DNA from 3 places in the Bacillus sp. UNCCL81 genome. Region 2 is predicted to be linked to each of the others. Evidence: riboswitches for the same ligand, from Rfam matches in the RefSeq annotation. Region 2 holds a riboswitch; each other region holds the start of a gene.
What was found. A riboswitch is a leader RNA that binds a small molecule or an ion and turns the genes downstream of it on or off. The one in region 2 is predicted to bind S-adenosylmethionine.

Region 1: it holds a riboswitch for S-adenosylmethionine, as region 2 does, so the genes downstream of both, mtnK (S-methyl-5-thioribose kinase) here and BM319_RS06205 (LLM class flavin-dependent oxidoreductase) in region 2, are expected to answer to the same signal.
Region 3: it holds a riboswitch for S-adenosylmethionine, as region 2 does, so the genes downstream of both, BM319_RS08845 (trans-sulfuration enzyme family protein) here and BM319_RS06205 (LLM class flavin-dependent oxidoreductase) in region 2, are expected to answer to the same signal.

The regions. Positions count from the first base shown of each region.
Region 1 is NZ_FOMF01000002.1:1,184,998-1,190,205, forward strand. Features, by position in the region: gene mtnA (S-methyl-5-thioribose-1-phosphate isomerase) at 759-1,808, opposite strand; gene mtnK (S-methyl-5-thioribose kinase) at 1,815-2,990, opposite strand; SAM riboswitch class I at 3,062-3,220, opposite strand; gene BM319_RS05925 (carbon-nitrogen family hydrolase) at 3,272-4,066, opposite strand; gene BM319_RS05930 (pyridoxal phosphate-dependent aminotransferase) at 4,213-5,208, shown strand, end outside.
Region 2 is NZ_FOMF01000003.1:54,375-59,582, reverse strand. Features, by position in the region: gene BM319_RS06205 (LLM class flavin-dependent oxidoreductase) at 1-900, opposite strand, end outside; SAM riboswitch class I at 1,061-1,167, opposite strand; gene BM319_RS06200 (Ger(x)C family spore germination protein) at 1,312-2,403, opposite strand; gene BM319_RS06195 (GerAB/ArcD/ProY family transporter) at 2,400-3,491, opposite strand; gene BM319_RS06190 (spore germination protein) at 3,492-4,856, opposite strand.
Region 3 is NZ_FOMF01000003.1:639,746-644,953, reverse strand. Features, by position in the region: gene BM319_RS08850 (trans-sulfuration enzyme family protein) at 1-162, opposite strand, end outside; gene BM319_RS08845 (trans-sulfuration enzyme family protein) at 168-1,337, opposite strand; SAM riboswitch class I at 1,419-1,522, opposite strand; gene BM319_RS08840 (ATP-dependent DNA helicase) at 1,602-3,875, opposite strand; gene BM319_RS08835 (YcxB family protein) at 3,999-4,526, opposite strand.

The DNA of each region.
Region 1 (5,208 bases), on a different contig from region 2:
TAACAATCTTCGTTATAATATCAGCGGGCATTGTTACGAGCGAATGGCTAGTTCTTACTCAAATTCCTAGCCTACGGAACGAACTTTTATTAATAAATTTAATCTTTATTAAGGATTGGTCTTTTATTGGTTGTACTTCCCACTTAATAACGTTGCGCATTCCCTTTACGGAAAAAGCCTTACTATAAATCCGCTCAATCCCAATGTCCATTTTTCTTCTCTAATTCGAATATGTTTATATGTATTTTACACCATAATTTTACAATTTCCTTCTAAAAATAAACTGAAAGAGACGACTTCAAAAAAGAAATCACTTAAAAAGATAGAAAAATTTTCAGCATGCAGTGCTATAAAAAGCCAATCCCTATATTTAAGAATTGGCTTTTATATGTGCTCTTTTTTATTCAAAATATTAAGCCATTTTGCTTTCGATCTTACAATAATGATATTTTTCTAAGAATATTTTCCATTTCATGTCATGGCAATTCATTCATTTTTATTTTTTCTATATAATATAGAAGATTCCGATTCACATAGACGTTTATTCGAAACTCAAAATCTAGATAATTGGTCTTTTTATATATTTAACTAATAAAGTTTTAAAATTGTACAAGAATGAGAGAAAACCGCTCTTTTTAAGTATTTCCTAGGGAAGACTTAACTAATAAAAAGTAGTAGTTCCTTCTCTTTTAAATGTAATTATTAATCAATCAAAAGTCCCCCAACCATAAGTTGAGGGACTTTTGCATTGAATTAAATTACTCTTGCTCCCAACTTTTAAAAGTTTCCTTATAATCGCTAGAAACGATTCCTTTTTCTGTAATAATCGCCGTTATTAATTCATTCGGCGTCACGTCAAACGCTGGGTTTAGTACATCGATTCCTTCAGGGGCAATTTGAACATTTCCGATATGTGTTACTTCAGTACGATCGCGTTGTTCAATGACAATTTCATTCCCTGATTCGATTGATAAATCGATTGTTGATAAAGGTGCAGCAACATAAAATGGAATTTGGTAAAAGTTAGCTAAAATCGCTAGTTGTAATGTTCCAATTTTATTTGCAGTGTCTCCATTAGCAGTAATGCGATCAGCTCCAACAATCACTGCATCAACTTTTTTATTTTGTAATAAGTAGCCGACCATATTATCAGTTAATAATGTAACTGGGATACCACTTTGTTTCAATTCCCAAGAAGTCAGTCTAGCTCCTTGAAATACTGGTCTAGTTTCTGTTGCATAAGCTGAAATTTCCCAACCTATTTCTTTTGCTAAGTGAAGTGGAGCTAAAGCTGTTCCGTATCGACTTGTCGCAATACTCCCTGCGTTGCAATGAGTTAATACTGCTGCGCCGTCATGTAATAATGTTAAAGCGTTTTCACCGATTTCCTTGCAAGTTGCCTCATCTGCTAGATGTAATTTAATCGCTTCTTCCATGATAATTAATTTAGCTTCGGAAACAGTCACTGCTTCTTTACTAGATTCAATTAGTCTTTCAACAGCCCATGCTAAATTTACTGCAGTTGGTCTCGCGCTAATCAGTTCATTTGCTAATACTCTTGCTTGTTGATGAAATTCATCAATTTGTTCAGTTTCAAGTTCTCGGACACCTAAATAAAGTCCATACGCAGCTGCTAAGCCAATCGCTGGTGCGCCTCTAACTTGTAATTTTACGATTGCTTCACGTACATCTAATAATGTCGTTGCATCAAAATAATATATTTCAGTTGGTAATTTTGTTTGGTCTAAAATTTTTAAACTTTCACCGTTCCATTGTAATGATTCAGGTATTTGCTGTAATGTAGTCATCAATTATTACTCCAATCCATTAAGTAAATTTCCAATATTTCTAATAGTAAATCTATTTTTTATACAATAAACTCCGAATTTTAAGACTTTTTTCTTTGCTTTAATTTTTTGGTTATGTTCCAGTGAATCAATGTCTTCAACGTGAGCAAGACCGATACTTCTTCGGATTAATTCACATCCAATAACCCCAATTGCATCCACCCAATATCCTTCTAATTTTTCGTTAATTAGAGCTTTTTGATTAAATGGTCTAACACTATGCTCTTCCCAAAGTTGAATAAATGTTTCATTAAAAACTTTTTCAATGTTTAAAATGTGTTCGATAATTTCGTCTTTTAGCTCAGTACGGCTGAAAAGTTGAAAAAGTAAATTTGCTTGAATTTGCCCTAAATCAAATCCAATTGGTCCTACAAATGCAAATTCCGGGTCAATTATTTTTGTTTCAGTCTCAGATACGAAAATGCTTCCCGTATGTAGGTCACCATGTAATAAAGCTTCTTTTTTCGATAAGAAATCTAATTTTAATTTCGCAACTTCAATTTGAAGATCAGCATCATTCCAAAGTTCTTGAATTTCATCTGTTAAATCTTCTTCAAAACTATTTGTTTCACTATTAAAAAATGGATCTGTATAAACAAGATTTTCTGTTATATCACATAAGTCAGGATTATTAAAAAGATACTCTAGCTCTTTCTTCTTAGCAGGTGAAGTTCCAAAGTCAGAAGTGAAAAATAATGACTTTGCTAAAAATTCACCGATATGTTCGGCTAAAAACGGATAGCTTTTTTTCTCAATGAAACCTTTTCGTAAAATTTGTAAGTGTGAAAGATCCTCCATGACAGTTACGGCTTGATCTTCGTCATGCTCTAAAATTTTCGGTGCATGCAATGGGATTAGCTCATTGTATATTTTTGTAGCATTACTCTCGATCGTAGCTCGCTTTAATGTAAGTGGCCAGCTTTCACCAACAACTTTTGCGTATGGCAGAGCCTGTTTTATAATTAGCCCTTTCTCACTTCCTACTGGTTTAACTTTAAACACTAAATTTAAATTCCCATCCCCTATTTCTATACATTCACATAGTTCATTTTTAAAATAGCCAAGTTTTTGTAAATAAGTAATTGCAGTTGCTTCTGTTAATGGTCTATATTCTTTTCGTTCAATGACAGTCACTAAATTCATCCCCCTTGAATTTTGCAAAATAAAAAGCCTCTTTTCCGAGACGAAAAGAGGCAATACTAATTGGCTTTCGTCTCTTATCTACCAGAAAATTTCTTTTCTGTTGGAATTAGCACCGTGCCTTACTGAGCATTTAAGCTCAGGCGTATACAATACGCCCCATTTCACAATGGTATTACGGTCGGTTGCTGGGCATCGTCGGGCCAAATCCCTCCGCCTACTCGAAATAAGAGTTCGCATATTTGATTTTATAATCGTATTTTAGTTTATCGTTTTTTAATTTGTCAATTATTTTTTTGAAACTTTTTGTAAATCCCTTCTTTTCTGTCTTCAAAAATTGGGATTGTACCACGTATTTCATCAACTTTTTTCGGATCAATTTCGCCAAAAACGATTTCTTCATTCGTGCTGCCTTTGGTAACTACTTCTCCCCAAGGGTCAATGATCATTGATCCTCCACCAAATGTATTCGCTAAATCTTTTCCCACTCGATTACAAGCAACAACATAACATTGATTTTCAATTGCTCTTGCTTTTAATAAAATTTCCCAATGATTCATTCTTTGGATTGGCCATTCAGCAACAAAAAATAAAACTTTTGCACCCTTTTGAGAATGCGCTCCAATCCATTCAGGAAAACGCAAATCATAGCAAACAAAACCTGCAGCCGTTAATCCATCGATTTCAAAAAGACCATCAGTTTCCCCTGATTGAAGATAGTGATGCTCGTTCATTAACTGGAATAAATGAACTTTATCATAGGTTTTTACTACTTCACCTGTATTGTTTATAACAATTAACGTATTCGTTACACCATTTTCTCTTGCAATTGGGAACGAACCAGCAATCAATATTACGTTATTTGATTTTGCGATTGACTGAAGCTCAGAAATAACTGCTTCTTGTTGATCTGTGTGTACGCCAATTTCTTCCAGACAATAGCCTGTTGTCCATAATTCCGGTAATACGATTATACGGACATTTTCTTTAACAGCTTCGTTTATTTGAGTTTTCATTTTCTCTAAATTAGCCTTTGAATCACCTAATATAACATCAGATTGAATACACGCAGTTTTAATCACAATTTATTCACCCTATTCTAAATTTTATAGACATTTTTAAATCGAGCATATATGATGGTGAAAGTTATTGCAACAGTCGTTCATGAAAATCATTCGATTAAGAAACGATCTATTCAAATTAATTTTATTATATTTTTGGAGTGATTAACTTGAATCATAGTAAACTATTAAACAATTTACCAAAACAATTTTTTGCTTCACTAGTCCAAAAAGTAAATCAGTCAATCAGTAATGGTCATGATGTCATTAATCTTGGTCAAGGAAATCCAGATCAACCAACACCTGATCATATTATAAAAGCATTACAGCAATCTGTTGAAAATCCATTAACTCATCGCTATTCTCCGTTTAGAGGAATGAGCTCTCTAAAAAATGCTGTTGTAGAATTTTATAAACGAGAGTATGATGTTGATTTAGACCCAGAGGAAGAAGTAGCCATCTTATTCGGTGGAAAAGCTGGATTAGTAGAGCTACCACTTTGTTTATGTGATGCGGGAGATACAATTTTAGTGCCAGACCCAGGCTATCCGGACTATTTATCTGGTATATCTCTATCAAAAACAGTTCCATACATGCTTCCATTACTAGAAGAAAATCAATTTTTACCAGATTATAAGTTAATTCCTCAAGACGTTTTGGATGCTAGTAAAATATTATTTATCAATTATCCAAATAATCCCACAGGAGCTATAGCTACTGATGAATTTTTTAAAGAAACAGTTGAGCTTGCAAAAAATAATCAGATTACCGTTTGTCATGATTTTGCTTACGGTGCATTTGGTTTTGACGGCAAAAAACCTTTAAGTTATCTTCAAACTCCAGGAGCAAAGGAATGCGGGATTGAAATTTATACCCTTTCTAAAACTTATAATATGGCTGGTTGGAGAATCGGTTTTGCAGTTGGAAATAAAGAAGTTATTTCAGCAATTAATCTATTACAGGATCATCTTTACGTTAGCATCTTCCCTGCTGTTCAAGAAGCTGCCGCTGTTGCACTAACTGAATCGCAAGAAAGTGTCAAACAACTATTAGCTCTTTATGAAGAGCGTAGAAATGTATTTATTAGCGGTTGTCACGAAATTGGATGGGAAGTAACTGCACCAGCAGGTTCGTTTTTTGCATGGTTAAAAATTCCATCA
Region 2 (5,208 bases):
TGGTGTCCCTACTAGATTTGCTCTAAGACCACGATTTGAAACTGAGTAATCTTGTAATTGTATTTGTTGCTCTAATTGTGATTTAGTCGTGAAGTCTTTAAAGCCCGCATAACCGCTAGAATCTTTCACAGTCGTAATTTTTTCTAACTCAGCTAAAGCCTCTTCTTCTGTATCTCTACAAATAACATAAGCAGCCATACCGAAAGAACTTAAAGGTGCATTGCCAGTTTGTTCACGGCGTACTTTCATATCTGTTACTTTCTGATTAATTTCTTCAACTGTTCCACCGTGCATCACATAAGCGTCACATTTTTCAACAATTGTTTGCTTACCTTTTTCACTTTCACCACCTGCATAAAGAATCGGGTTTGGTCTTTGCACAGGTTTTGGAGCAAGTTTCGTATCTTTTAAGTCGTAAAATTTTCCTGAATAATTGAACGTTTCTTCTGTCCATAAGCCTTTTAGGACATCAATAAACTCCTCTGTACGGGCATAGCGTTCATCATGTTCTGTAAAAATACCGCCATATTGACGAGCTTCTTCTGCCCACCATGCAGAAACGACGTTTAGCGTAAAACGGCCGTTACTGATTTGATCGATATTAGCAGCCATTTTTGCTGTTACTGCAGGATTATGAAAACCTGGACGAATCGCGGTCATAATTTCGATTTTTTCCGTTACTGCAGCAAGTGCCGCTGCTGTAGACCAAGCTTCAAGGGAATCATGTTCTGGACCTTTAATATCGTTTAAATATAATTCAGCAATTAAAGTAGTCGAATATCCCCATCTTTCAGCTGATTGAATGACCTCTTTAGCATATTCAAATGTTGGTGGCATGCTTTCGTCATCCACATTACGTAACCATCCTCCAAAAATCGGTAACCAAAAACCATATTTCATTTCTATTCTCTCCTTTATCCTCAAAATTATCTAGTTTTCGCATCAGTTAAGTTGGATTTATATATAGTGGAATTCAGTTTTGTTTAACCTTCCGCGTAAATAAATAAAAAATAAAAAAGCCTCTTTCATTCAGAAAGAGGCATCGGAAACAATTGTTTTCGACTTATCTATCAGAATGTTTTCATTCTGCAGGAAGTGGCACCGTTCCTAAATAAGGAGGTTGCCGGACGTCATAGGGCCTGATCCCTCGGTCACTCTCGATAAGTTTGAATTATGTAATTTCTTTAACTGAATCATAAATCCTAGTAAACAGATTGTCAATAAGGGAATTTAAACATTTTTTGAGATAGCGCTTTCATTTTTATTAGAAAAAATAAAATTTTATAATTTTTTATTGCCATTAAACCGAAGTTAATACATAGTACCAGTTCCCTTTAGTATCACTTCTGATTTTACTCGAAGTTCAAGTTTTGGATAAATTTCTTCCCACTTATCTATTACTTTTTTTGTCACTCCGTATTTTGCTTGATAGTTTAACCCAAGTCCAAGTGGATCAACATTTAATTCCTGTAGACGTTCTAGAAATTTTTTTGTTCTTGAGCTCATAATGATTGATGCTATCTTCTCATACTCTTTCAATTCTCTATCTTGATGTAATGTCTTTTTAGATTCCTCAATGAATCCTTTTACCTTTATATGAACGTCTACATATGGTTTTTTATTTTTAGGCATAACAATTTTCATGTCAATTTTCGTATTTCCAGCACTTACGAAAAACTGATTCTTTCCTTTTCCAACATTAATTAATGTTGTTTTTTTGGGATTTAAAAGTTCATTAAGTAATCTTGTTTCGTCGCGATTTAATACTGCTTTAAATTTTGTTCCTTTAAAAACTGCGGAAGTATTAATTTTAAAGGTACTATCGAACGGTTCAATAATAGGTAAATATGGATCTATACCGTTTTCTGTCAATCGCATATAATAATCATTAAGTATCTCTGACATTACATATGGTGACCTATTTGATTCTTCATTAAAAGCTAACACAAGAGCGTTACCCGCTAATCTCTCTGATTTAACCCTCCATGATAAAGCTTCTTTTGCAGAAGGTTCTCCTACAGCTACATAAGCAACACCTTGAATATCTGGCCGTTTAATAAACCACTTCATCAAATCAATTTGGTTTTCAACTAGTAGATCTTTATCAATAACGATTACCCTACATTGAGCAAAATCTAATTTTTTATCTACTAAAGATTGGATTATTCTAATGGCCTCAGAAACTGAAGTTGATTTTTGAGAAATAATTTGAAAATTAGACCTTCCCGCTCCAATTTGTGCTGTAGGGATGGCTAATTTCACTGACACTAGGTAGATGCCATTTTCATCTGTATGATCAATTCCTATCCCTACGACAAAAAAACGTTTATCAACATCGAGTAATTGGCAACCAGACATAAAACTTAATTCCATAATTAACAACAACGTTAATATACGTTTCATGCTCTTTGCCTCCGAGATAAGAAAAAAATTAACACTACTAATATGACTTCAGCAGGAAAACGGATATTTTGCCATATTTTAATCAGATCAAAAAATTCTCTTTCGTTCGTAAATGTCTGCAGTGTCAACGTAACGGCTCCAAAAAATAGTAAAGTCATATATCCATAAAATTTCCTTTTTTTAGCAGGTTTTAAATTATAATTAAAAAACATTCCTTCAAATAGTTTTAAACCAACATGCCATGTTAGTATACCAAATAACAGTGACATCAAAAGGAATATATAAACCATCAAATATAGCACTCTTTCGATAAACCCATATTCCATTCTTAGAGAATCAGTTATGAAGATCCAAGGAAACACTACATCATTAATCCCTTTAATACCTAAAAAAGCAATTGGAACGAAAAATGTAAAACTAATTACAACGAATCCGATTAAAGGTAAAATCCACAGAAATTTAACAACCTTTTTCGTATCAAGATAACGATTAAGGATAGCTAGATTTATATAGCCTGTAAAAAAATAAGTAGCAGCAGAAATAGAACTATAGTTAGGCATTTGCCAAAAATAATGGAGTATTCTTTTAATATGGACGAAATAAAAATAATTGCTTGCTATAGCTTTATAAACGATAAAAAAAACAACTGGAGTAGCTACAAGTACCATTATTTCAATAACGTTGAGGATTGATTTTGTATAACAATTTGCTCCATAAATAACAATAACTAGAAAAAAAGCTAAAACGTATCCCATATTTAACTCCGTATTTAAATACAGTACAGTAATATATGTGAAAGAAATTAAAACAAATGCCCCTGCAGCCAACCACATTACGCCTAAAAATGCTAAGTAAATGTTTTTAACAAGTTTAGGTAGTCTATTGTTAAAAATTTCGGGCAATCCTTTATTAGGAAATTTACTTATTCCGATCGTAAACAAATAAATAAATATTCCACCAATCAAAACACTTAACACCATAGATATAAGAGACCCATTAAAACGCTCGCCAATTAAAATCATGGGTACATTGATAATGATATTTAACATCATTGTTAGCAGTACAGTATAGTAAAAGTGACGGGTCAACTAGCTTTGCCCCCCCTTTGGGTTCTCAGTTATCGTTTCAATTTTATCGGAAGATCCCCATTCAATCGCTAAAAAAGGAGTCCCAAAGCTTCGCTTATTAGCAAAATAACAGATAAGTACAAGCATACCTCCAACTAGTCCGACCAACCCAAAAAGAGTTGCTAATATAATCAGTGGGTATCTAATACATCGAATTGCGAAACTCATTGCACTGATTGGGACCGTAAAATTAGAAATGGCAACAAATGCAATAATAATAATCATGATGGAACTTACAAGTTGTGCTTGTTGTGCAGCTTGACCAAGAATAAGTCCACCAACAGTCGTAGCAGTTGGGCCAATTACTCGTGGTAGTCTAATACTAGCTTCAACTAACATTTCAACAGCTAACATCATAAAAAGCACTTCAAAAAATGATGGATAAGGAACTCCTGCCCTACTACCTGCAATCGTCAAAGTAAGTTGGGACCTTAATATTTCCGGGTTATACGAGGTAATTGCAATATAAAAAGCTGGTAACACCAATGTTATAATAAGGGCAATATATCTTATTGATTGCAAAAGTTTTTTTATCCAGAATGAATGATATAAGTCATCCATTGAAGATATAAAATCAAAAAATACAGTAGGCGTACTCAAAGCAAATGGCGTTCCATCCATAACAATAGCAACTTTACCTTGGGCAAGATTTAAAACAGTTCGATCAGGTCTTTCTGTTATCATCATTGTAGGAAATAAATGAATCTTTTTATCAGAAAGTTTCCTTTCTAATTGACCAACTGCTTGTATTACATCCACCTTTACCCTCTTAAGACGACTTTTTACTTCATCAATTACCTTTTGATCTGCATAATTAGAATCAAAAAGTATTGCTATTTTTGTTTTTGATATTGTTCCAACTGTTTGGTATTCAATGCTTAATTTATTCGAAGGATATCTTTTACGAATTAGCGCGATATTTGTACTGAGGTCATGTGAAAAAGCTTTTTGTGGCCCTTGAACTGATGTTTCTACTGAAGCTTCTTCAGATTCAGTATTCATATCACGAATCGCATTAAAAGCATAGATCCCATTCGATATGAAAATTAACACATTACCAGAAATTATATATTCACCTAAATACCTTTTGTTTTGAATTGATTCACAACTAGATAAGGAGAGTAAGTGTAAAAGAAATTTACTTTCTTTATCACAAAGCATAAGTGGTTGGATTATATCAGTTTTAATTTTATCTGCGTCACATAGATCTTGAAGATAAATTAAACTTATCTCTTGATCGTAATATTCAAAAGAATGGACAATTAAATCTTTTGATCCTTCAAATTCTAGCTTAAGCGCATTTATTACTGCCAATTGACTTCTCATCTTATGCTTCCCTCCTTCTATTTCTTTTCATATTTTTTTAGTATGTCAAATTAAAGCTTATCCATTCTATGCAAATTCCTTTTTTTCCCTTTCTTTGATAGATCAAAAATAGCTATTTTTCTTTTGGCTTACTGACTTAGACCTTATGAGTATGTTAATTTCAGATTCTTGATTTTTACTTGCTCATGAACCCTCTATGAGGAACTATATTTCGGATTCCTGCTCTTTTACTTACTCATCAACCCTTTATGAGGAACTATATTTCGGATTCAAGCTCATTTACTTACTCATGAACCCTTTATGAGGAACTATATTTCGGATTCTTGCTCTTTTACTTACTCATGAACCCTTT
Region 3 (5,208 bases), 590 kb from region 2:
TGCTTCTCTTGTTGGGTTTCCACTTCTTGCATAGTCGTACTTACCAAAATTCTCTATATCAAATTGATGAAATGTTGAAGTTTGATAAATCGGAATACTTAATGCGCCTGTTGCCTGATCTATTTCATTTCCATTATGAATTAATTTCGTTCCAAATTGCATCCTCATCACCCCAATGCATTTTCTAAGTCATTTAATAAATCATCAATATGTTCAATACCAACAGATAAACGAAGTGTATGGTCATCTAGACCAAGCTTTCTTTTAAATTCCTCTGGCATTTCTGAATGAGTTTGCGTATGTGGGTACGTAATTAATGATTCAACTCCACCTAAGCTTTCTGCGAATGTAATAACTTTTACACTTCCTAATACTTGTTCAACCAAACTTAAATCTTTCACTTTAAATGAAATCATTGCACCAAATCCAGTTGCTTGTTCTTTAATAATTGAATACCCTTTATGCGTTGGTAACCCTACATAAAACACTTCAGTAACATTCGGATGATTTTCTAAAAATTTCGCAAGTACAATTGCATTTTTTTGACTGTATTCCATACGTAAATGTAATGTTTTAATTCCTCTTAAGATCAACCAAGAGTCAAATGGAGCTAATGTTGCTCCTGTTGATTTTTGATAATAACGAATTCGTTCATTCGTATATTCAGAATTTGTTACGACAAAACCAGCAAGTGTATCATTATGGCCACCTAAATATTTTGTTCCACTATGAACAACAACATCTGCACCTAATTCAATTGGTCTAAAGAAATAAGGTGTTAAAAATGTATTATCAACGATCACAATTATATCTCGTTCTTTTGCAAGCTCAACTACTCTTTTTAAATCAGTTACTTTCATCATTGGATTTGATGGTGTTTCAATAAAAATTCCTTTTGTGTTCGGTTTAAGTGCATCAAGAATATTTTCAATTTCAGTCGTATCTACAAAATTATGCTCAAGTCCATATGGCGAATAAATTTCTTCGAATAAACGATATGTACCACCGTATAAATCATCTGAAACAATTAGGTGGTCACCTTTTTTAAATAAGCTTAATACTGCAGTAACGGCTGCATTTCCTGTTGAAAATGCAACACCATAATTTGCACTTTCTAATTTTGCAACAGTATTTTCAACTTCTTCACGAGTTGGATTTTGTAATCTTGCATAATCATATCCAGTCGATTGATGAAGACCTGCATGCTTAAAAGTAGCAGATTGATAAATTGGATAACTAATCGCACCAGTTAATGGATCATAACCTTTGCTTCCATGAACAGCTACCGTTTCAATTGATTTTTTATTCGTGTTTAAAGCCTCTTTTGTGTTAGTCATTATAAATCCCCCATTTTAGTCAAATAAAAAACCACTTCCTAAAAAATAAGAAGTGGTTATGTCCGCAAAATATACATATCGCTCTTATCTTCCAGGTTTTTCACCTGCAGGATTTAGCACTTTCTAGTTTTTACTAGAGTTGCCGGGTTTCGTCGGGCCAGTCCCTCCACCGCTCTTGATAAGATTATTTAATTATATTGATAAGTATATTAAAAACTCTGATAATTATCAATTGTTTTTTTTGAATTATTTAATTATTAACTCTTACTTCCATTCTTCAGGTAATAAACTTTGATAAAGTGAACTCTTATATCGGTCATCAATTAGTAATAAAGTCCCTTCATCTGATTCAGATCGTATCACTCTTCCACCCGCTTGCATTACTTTATTCATACCTGGAAAGACATATGCATAATAATACCCATTTTTTCCAACCGAATTAAAATGCTCCTTTAAAATATTTCTTTCTAAACAAATCTGCGGCAATCCTACACCAATTACTACGACTCCGTTTAAACGATCACCCTTTAAATCGATCCCTTCAGAGAATATACCGCCTAATACCGCAAAGCCAACTAGCGTTTCTTCATTTAGACTATCAAATTGTAAAAGGAATTCCTCTCGTTCAATTTCAGTCATACCATTTTCTTGAACGATTGTTTTTATAGTAGGGTATTTCTCTTTAAATAAATCAACACTTTGAATTAAATATTGATAGGATGGATAAAAAACTAAATAATTACCTTTTCTTTTCGTAATTTCTTTATATACCGAATCAATTAATCTTTCTAAATTTCTTTCACGATCTTGATACCGCGTTGATAGAGGGTCAATTGTTACCTCCAATTGCTCCTTATGAAAAGGAGAATCGATTGAAATTGTATAATCGCGACTTTGATCACCAAGCATATCTTGAAAATATTGTATTGGGGTTAAAGTAGCTGAAAAGTAAATTGTTGAGCGAAATCTTTTTATTACGTCATTTACAACTTTAGATGGGTCAAGGCAAAATAGCTTTAAATGAACTTCACTTTTATATAGTTCATAGTAGCATACGTAATTTTCATCAAAAAACTCTGCGATTTTGACGAAGTTGAGTGACTCAAAATAAGTATCAAGCAAAAGTTGTTTATTTTCGTCCTCGTCCATTTCCGGTAATTTTATTTCTACGATTTCATTGAATGTATGTAGAAGTTCTAGTAAATCCCCATCTATTTCCTTTGAAACTGGGGTTACAACGTCCTTCCATTTCTTTCTTAATTCAATAAAACGCTTATTTATTTCATTTATTATGGCATAAAGTTCATCTTTTAAATTTTTATATCGATTTTTCAACTCTAAAAATTTAGATTTGAATAGACTCGCAGAATACATTTCTCTTGAGCGATCAACAAGATTATGAGCTTCATCAATTAATAAAACTGTACTTCGTTTATGCTCATCAAATAATCGCTTTAACGATACTCTAGGATCGAAAATATAATTTACATCGCAAATAATAGCATCTGAAGAATTTAATAAATCTAATGAGTATTCAAATGGACAGACTGTATGTTTTCGTGCATATTCTTCTATTTTCTCCCTAGTTAGTGCTTTTTCGGATGAAAGAATATCAAGAACAGCATCATTAATTCTGTCATAATAACCATTGGCAAATTCACAATAATCCTTTTGACACATCGTCTCTTCTTTAAAACAGATTTTATCTTTTGCTGTAATCGTCGTACACTTTATACAAAGTCCTTGATCTGTCATGCGCTTAAATGCTTCTTCAGCAACAGTCCTAGTTATTGTCTTAGAAGTTAAGTAAAACATCCGATTGATACGATCCTCACCAATACTTTTAACAGTTGGAAAAATAGTTGATACCGTTTTTCCTATTCCAGTTGGTGCAACAGCAAATAAATTATTACCTTCTTGAATCGTTTGATATACCGCACCTGCTAACTTTCTTTGTCCTTTTCTGAAAGAAGGAAAGGGAAAATTTAATTCTTTTATGGTCTGATTCCTTAACTCAATATGATCGTATTTCCATTTTGCAAAAGGATAATAAATTTCTAGCATTTTGTATAAGTAATTTGTTAATTCATCCTTTGTAAACAAAAGATCGAAGCTTATTTTTTGCTCAGTTAAAATATTAATATATGTAAGTCTAAGTGTAATCTTTTCAAGCTGTAGTTCTTCACAAATAAAATATCCATAAACTTTTGCTTGAGCCCAATGAACAGGATATGAATTTTCATTTATTTCATTTAAATCCTTCATTGTTGATTTAATTTCTTCTATTATATATTGATCATCCTTCAGTAATAATCCATCACAACGGCCTTCTATCTGAAACGCCAATTGATCCAATTTTATAGTGCCGGATATAGGTCGTTCTTTTACATCCTGTTCACCATATTCTCTTTGGATTTTTTGATGCGCCTTTGTTCCTTCAATTAAAGAAACCGAACTTTTATAAGTTAAATTGATACTTCCCGCTGTATGAGCATACTCAACTAGCGTTCGAACTGAAACCTTTATACAATTCTCCAAGTGAGTACCCTCCTTTATTACATTTTATCATAATCCTCTTTCTTGATTAAGAATGAAAAGTACCAATAAAAAAGTTCAAGTTAAAATAACTTGAACTTTTAAAGATCAGAATGCAATATTCAACTAGCAATATAAAACTTGAATATTATATTTTCTGTAGAATTGTAATAATCTCTCCATGTCATCCTTTATTGCTTCTAGCGGAACTACAATGGCTTGCATACTTGTAAAGTAAATATAAAAGTAATTCTTCGTTCCTTTTATTTCAACTATATCATCCCACTTTATTTCATGAACACTTGATTTTGTAATTTCTTTCATTCCATTCTCATCAACCTTTAGAGAATGTTCGCCGAATAACGATTGATCGTTCTTTTCAGTTAAATGCTTAATCATTTTGTTTTTAGAGGAACGGTAGAAATACTTTGGAAAATAAACGAACCAAAGAATGGCTGCTATCGAAAAGGCAAGTAAATAACCAAAAAGCGGTTGCTTGAAAAAAAAGGAAATTAAAAATGGTATTACTAAATAGATTAAACTCACAGCAATTCGTTGATTAATTAACGACTTTTGAACAGTTTTAGAATGTTTTAAATGATGTAAATTAAATTCAATATAATCATCCAAATTAATTTCATAATTAAGTTTCATACTTGACCTCCAATTTCGCAAAAATATTTTAATCACTATTATTTTAACATTAGAAAAAAACAGAAAATAAAGTTATTTTATGTACTTATGTTAAGTTGATTTTTCAAGATTCATAGAATTAATTCTTATATTAAGAATTCGTAATAATTCATTTCCAAAGTTCTAATTTTAAATTTTTGGCATAAAAAAGGATGTCCTAACTGTAAATCAAAAAGAATAGTGATATAGGCTCGGCGCTGCAAATAATTTATGAGATATTGCAATTGATCGGTGGACTGCAATTAAATTAAGAGAATCGCAATTAAAATTGTGGACTGCAATTAAATTAAGAGAATCGCAATTAAATTTAGCGAAACTGCAATTAAAATTTGAGAATCGCAATTAAATTTTACAAAACTGCAATTAAAATCCTAAAAAACGCAATTAAAATATAAAAGTACCCATACCAGTTAAGGTATTCCTTTCTAAAAAACAGACAAAAGCAGATCATTTAAATGGAAAACTTGCAAATATGCCTTCTATCAAATAAAAACTTGATAAGAATCTACAAAAATTTCTTATAATAATCGATTAGATCAACTGCAAATGAAAAACTCTGTTGAAATACCCTAACAGAGTAGTACATTTCCCAATAAAAATGGGCCGCTCATATGTCAGTTAACCTGACTTTTGAGACAGCCCC